Regions from separate parts of the Paenibacillus sp. J22P218 genome, predicted to be linked through region 1. Evidence: riboswitches for the same ligand, from Rfam matches in the RefSeq annotation. Region 1 holds a riboswitch; the other holds the start of a gene.

Region 1 (3,170 bases):
GTTCCGATGTCGGCTCTACCGTTGGTTCCGGTGTCGGTGCGGGCGTTGGTTCTGGCGTTACTGTCGGCTCCGGTGTCGGTGCCGGCGTTGGTTGTGGCGTTGCTGTCGGCTCCGGTGTCGGAGTCGGCGTTGGATCTGGCGTTGCTGTCGGCTCCGGTGTCGGAGTCGGCGTTGGTTCTGGCGTTGCTGTCGGCTCCGGTGTCGGAGTCGGCGTTGGTTCTGGCGTTGCTGTCGGCTCCGGTGTCGGAGTCGGCGTTGGTTCTGGCGTTGCCGTTGGCTCCGGTGTCGGAGTCGGCGTTGGTTCTGGCGTTGCCGTTGGCTCCGGTGTCGGAGTCGCTGTTGGTTCTGGCGTTGCCGTTGGCTCCGGTGTCGGAGTCGCTGTTGGTTCTGGCGTTGCCGTTGGCTCCGGTGTCGGAGTCGGGGTCGGTACAATTACAGTCTTCTTCACGAAAAACTCGATTTCACGAATTTTATCCGTCTGAGCTGTCGAGGAACCGGATTTGGTTCCGCTTGCTCCGTAGGATGTCGTCTCAGTTTTATATTTGTTGCCGGATTTCCAAGTAATCTTCACGCACACGACATCATGTTTCAATAAATCCGTGTCATTAATTACGTTCCAATTAACGGTCTTCTTGTTGCTCTTTAATTCGCCGCTCACGACTTTTTTGCCGCTAGGTCCTACTTCAAAGCTATTAGAATTACCTACCGTATATTTATAGCTGGCATCGTAGCCTTCCGTGCAGCCTGGAGCCGGCAGTTCCTTGTAGTAAAACTTTACATAGGATATTGTTTGTTCTTTATAATAAGTTACCCATTTCCACTTACCGTTGACTTTTTCGTATTTCTCATAAGCATACTGAGGCGCCTGAAGGCCACTTCCGCTAATAGCACCACCGTCATACTCATAGGTTTTAGTTGCACCATCCGATAACCCTTCAACTTTCACGCAAGTAATGGCATAACCATCTCCCGCATTCCAGTTTAAATTGGTTTTATCGTAGTCGCGGGAACCGCTAACGACTTGGTCCCCATCATCGGATAGGGAAAAATTATAGTTGTAAAAGAAGACCTCATCCACATAATCGCCGCTGCAATTGCTTGCCGCCCCACTGCCGCTTCCATGGGCAAAAACCGTACCTGCCGTACCTATCGTTAAGATGACGACCAACTTCAACAATAGGGCTGACTTCAACCACTTCTTCTTAATCATAAATACCCTCCCCGTAATATATGACGTCATGACTTCCGCAAAATAAAAAAGACCGCCATGACAGTTCATGGCGGTCGGACGATCATAGCATCGATAGCTTAACGATGCCTTAGACTCCTGGCTTTGCGTCCCAACCTTTCGGATGGTTTGCGATTTACATGAGATATTGTTGTTTTGTTAGCTTTTTTGCATAAATATGTAACAATTGTGATTCGCAAGTCCTATTCTATTACTGTTACTATGAAGGTGTCAATACTAGATTAGCATTTTGAGAACATAAATTTCACGCCATTAAATGTATGCGTATTCATGCGTTTGTTCGACAAATTTCATCATGATAATTAGTAGAAGAAATAAGAAAAGCGCAGCCGTCAGACGGTTATTCACCATCAATACGGCCACGCTTGTATAGTTACTTATATCTTGCTTCCATACAACTCGTCTATTACTCGCCGGAGCGTTGATCTCTCATATGCGGGAACAACAGTACGTCCCTGATCGAAGGCGCATCCGTCAACAGCATAATGAGACGGTCGATGCCGATTCCCAAACCGCCAGTAGGCGGCATGCCGTATTCAAGGGCACGGATGAAGTCATCATCCATCTCATGCGCTTCGTCGTTGCCGTGCTCTTTCTCTACGAGCTGTGCCTCGAACCGTTCGCGCTGGTCGATCGGATCGTTCAGCTCGGTAAAGGCGTTCGCGTGCTCGCGTGCTACGATGAATAGCTCGAAGCGGTCCGTGAAGCGCGGATCGGCTTCACTCTTCTTCGCCAGCGGCGAGATCGCAACCGGATGTCCGGTAACGAACGTAGGCTGAATCAGCGTATGCTCGCCAAATGTTTCGAAGAACGCGTTCAAGATATGACCAAACGTCATATGCGGCTCAACCGCAACTTTATGCTCCTTGGCAAGGCGATGTGCTTCCTCGTCGGTCATCTCCACGCTGAAGTCGACACCCGTAAGTTCCTTCACGAGATCGACCATCGAGACGCGGCGCCATTGCGGAGTCAAGTCGACTTCTTGGCCTTGGTACATAATCTTCGTTGTGCCAAGCACCTCTTGTGCGATATGCGCAATCAGATTCTCGGTCAGAGCCATTATATCTTTGTAGTCAGCGTAAGCCTCATACAGCTCGATCATTGTGAACTCAGGGTTGTGACGCGTGGAGATACCCTCGTTGCGGTATACGCGGCCGATCTCATATACCTTCTCCAAGCCGCCCACAATAAGACGCTTTAGATGAAGCTCGATCGCAATACGCATATAAAGCTGCATATCTAGCGCGTTATGATGAGTGATGAAAGGACGAGCAGCAGCTCCGCCCGCTATCGAGTGCAGCGTTGGCGTCTCTACTTCTAAGTAACCTCTCGAATCGAGATAACGGCGCATCGATTGAATGATTTTGGACCGGGTAATGAACGTTTGTTGAACGTCCGGATTCACAATCAGGTCGACATAACGTTGACGATAGCGCAGTTCGACGTCCTTCAGGCCATGGTACTTGTCAGGCAGCGGCAGCAACGATTTCGTCAATACGTCAACATCCTGCGCTTTGACGGAAACTTCGCCTGTATTCGTCTTGAACACGACGCCATGTACGCCGACAATATCACCAATATCAAGCAGATCGAATGCAGCGAACTTATGCTCTTCGACCGTGTCCTTGCGGACGTAGATTTGAATCTTGCCGCTCAAGTCCTGGATATGCGCGAAGCCCGCCTTGCCCATGCCGCGCTTCTGCATAATACGGCCGGCGATGCTCACTTTAACCGCTTGGCCTTCCAGCTCTTCCTTCGTAGACGCTTCATAGGCTGTTAGAATATCTTTGGCATTATGAGTGCGCTCGAACTTCTTGCCGAATGGGTCAACGCCTAAAGCGCGAAGCTCGTCTAGTTTGTCTCGGCGGATCTGCAGAAGCTCACTTAGCTCCTGCTCCTGTCCCTGCTCGTTATTCTCATG
Region 2 (3,170 bases), on a different contig from region 1:
GCTTTGGATCAAGCCGATGCGGAGACGAAGCTTGCAACCATTCGCAATCTCCAATACAAAAAAATCATTCCCGATGACCGCAAAATGTTCTTATTATGCATGAGAACGCTCGCTAATCTGGGCTTGAGCCATGAACGGAATCAATTGCGCAAAATCGGCTTACGAGAGTAACGGCGCAGAGCAGTGCTCCTGACAATTCGAAAAACATAGGAAGAGGTTATCCCTAAACGGAACGTCCAATTGGACGATAGGGGTAACCTCTTTGTTTGTATATGCTTGAAGTCTAGGTTACAGCCGGGTCCAATATCATTCGCAATAAATTAACCAGCCGTCCCGCTGGCTAGCTGGCGGATGCGTTCGCCTGCTAGACCGGTGAAGATGCCGCCATGATAACAAATGACAGTGTCTATATCGTATTGTGCAAGCTCAGATATGGAGCTGCAGGCTTGCTCATAATCCGTGCATAGATTCGGATCGGGAAGCTGCAGTTGTCCGTCGACGACCCTGAGCGCATCGGCAGCGATAAGCGTCTTGCTCGGTCTATGATAGAGGCTAATGTGACCTGGCGTATGCCCAGTTGTGCTGATGACGACGATACCGCCGCAATAAGGGAGCTGCTCCCCGTATTCCAGCACGGAATCGACTGAAGCCGAAGGAGGATGCTCAAGCGTTTTTCGAAATGCGGATCTCCATTCTTCGGGCACTTCCGGAGGAAGCGAACGGATAGCATGCTCGATCGCGGCATCCGTAATTTTGATTAGCCTCCGTTCGCCTTGAATGTACGGTATTTCTGGAGCGGAAGCATATATAACTGGCTTTTGCGGAAGTGCAGCCCTAATCGCAGGCAAACCTCCGATATGATCAAGATCCTGATGCGTTACAATAATGCGGTTCACCCGATCGATTGGAATGCCAACTCGCTCTAATTCGGCTCTCAGCAGCGGGAGTTGTCCGGGAAACCCGGCATCGACCAATATGACGTTCTCCTTGTCCCATAACACAGTAGGAAAGATCGTTTCCGTCTTGCCCATCATCTCGGCCGAAATAGATAAGGCCTGTATTCCGCTTTGTTGTTGCATGCAAAAAAACCTCCCTAATCAGATGTTGAAGAATCACGGGCTGATCCGTGTCTTCATGCAAGCATAAAACATCTTATCAGGAAGAGAAGTTTGTGTAAACTGTAAAATATTTTATTATAACATAAAAATATTTATTTGTCAATAATCATTTTGTTATAAAAAGGAGGCATTTCTTAAAAGCGGAGGAATGTCGAAAAGGAATCCGGATGACTGTCGAATCCTAGCGGATAGGAAAAGTTTATGTTGTAAAAGAATGTAAAATTTATATTGCTTATTTTTGGGTGCAAACTCTATAATTATCACATAACAAGTAATACTATTTTACTAGATTCAAACGAAGTTTCTAGTCTTAATTACCTAATATCCAGTTAGGGGGATGGAAAGTACAAGCACGAACATAATTACATAGGGAAGCGATGATTGCGAGTCCATAATTGGGCACTTAAACTCGCAGGAGCTAGTAGTGCAACCGACCTGAATCCATTTTTAAGTGACAATTGGATCAAGTCGGTTTTTTTGTGTTGTTAACTTTTGGTTGTCCATTCTATTTATCCTCAGGAGGAATTGATGTTGCGACATAAAGTCAAGCATGTATTCATTAATTTGTTACTCGTTACCTTGATAGCTTTAGTTATTTCCCCGGCAGCCGCTAATGCAGCATCTCCTAACAAAGCGCCTAAGCTGAGTGCGGATCGGACCACCAACGATACGGATAATCCGATCGTGATTACTTTTAGCGACAGCTCCAGGTGGCGCAGCGCGATCACATCGGTTGAGAGTGACGAGGCGCAGCTGCAATCTGCCGACTACTCGATTCGCTCAGGTAAGTTGACGATTAACGCTGGTGTCCTAAGCGTTGGTTTGCACGAACTTACAATTAAAGCTACTGGTTATACAGATGCAGCCGTGTCTCAAACGATCGTGGCAGCACCGCTGCCCGGTCCGGTATTGGAGGCCGACACAACGAGCAACAATACGATCAATCCGATTGAAATTACGTTCGCGGATGATGCGGCCTGGCGACAAGCGATTACATCCGTGAAGGTCGGCGGATCAACGCTGCGGTCATCGAAGTACAGCATCGTTGAAGGTAAAATAACGATTGAAGCCGGTGTTATTAGCCGTGGGAACCGTACGGTCACTGTAGCGGCCAGAGGCTATTATGATACATCGGTTGAACAGGTGATTACTTCACCTCCAGTGCTTCGCAATGCACCATCGCTTCGAAGTGATTCTTCAAAAAATGATACTGCTAATCCGATCGAGATCACGTTCAGGGATGATGCAGGCTGGCGAAGTGCAATCACTTCCGTCAATGTGGATGGAACGGCGCTTGATTCATCCGCCTATGTGGTAAGTGCCGGTATGATTACTTTACAAGCAGGTATTCTGACCAAAGGGACTCATACGATTACGGTTCTAGCGGACGATTACAAAAATACGAGTGTCTCTCAACGAATCAACGCTGCTCCAATCGTGCTTTCGCCGCCTTCTCTTCAAGCGGATACGACAGCGAACACCGTATCAAATCCGATTGAGATCACGTTCAATGACAATTCCAATTGGCGCGGAAATATTACGGCGATTAGCGATGGCGGGGCGAACGTACCCAGCACAAACTATTCGATCAGCAAAGGCAAAATTACGTTCAAAACAGGTGCGCTCAAACAAGGATTACATCAGCTTACTGTAAGCGCACGCGGATATAGTGATGCAACAGTGGAGCAAGTGATTGTACCGAACGGGCCGGTGGATACAACTCCGCCGACGGCCATAGTCAGTTATTCCATTACAACACCTACAAGCGGTAATGTAACGGCAACTATAACCGGCAGCGAACCGATAACCGTAACGAATAATGGAGGGTCGACAAGCTATACGTTTACAGCGAATGGAAACTTTACGTTTACTTTTAGAGACGCTGCAGGTAATACGGGTTCAGCGACAGCATCGGTCAGCAATATTGATAGGCAAGGCCCTGTCATCGTAATTGCCCCATATAATACGGCATTAACGAATCAATCTATAACGGTTGCAGCGTCTTCTACGGATGGTACGCTCAATGCAAGCAGCCATGTGTTCGACGAGAAT

The links. A riboswitch is a leader RNA that binds a small molecule or an ion and turns the genes downstream of it on or off. The one in region 1 is predicted to bind cyclic di-GMP.
Region 2: linked by a shared signal. The riboswitch ahead of AC0YN0_RS24180 (hemoblobin-interacting domain-containing protein) and the one ahead of AC0YN0_RS30040 (LPXTG cell wall anchor domain-containing protein) in region 1 are both predicted to bind cyclic di-GMP.

The regions. Positions count from the first base shown of each region.
Region 1 is NZ_JBWDNL010000010.1:88,187-91,356, reverse strand. Features, by position in the region: gene AC0YN0_RS30040 (LPXTG cell wall anchor domain-containing protein) at 1-1,210, opposite strand, end outside; cyclic di-GMP riboswitch class I at 1,277-1,372, opposite strand; gene lysS (lysine--tRNA ligase) at 1,656-3,170, opposite strand, start outside.
Region 2 is NZ_JBWDNL010000006.1:122,580-125,749, reverse strand. Features, by position in the region: gene AC0YN0_RS24190 (hypothetical protein) at 1-171, shown strand, start outside; gene AC0YN0_RS24185 (MBL fold metallo-hydrolase) at 321-1,079, opposite strand; cyclic di-GMP riboswitch class II at 1,480-1,563, shown strand; gene AC0YN0_RS24180 (hemoblobin-interacting domain-containing protein) at 1,647-3,170, shown strand, end outside.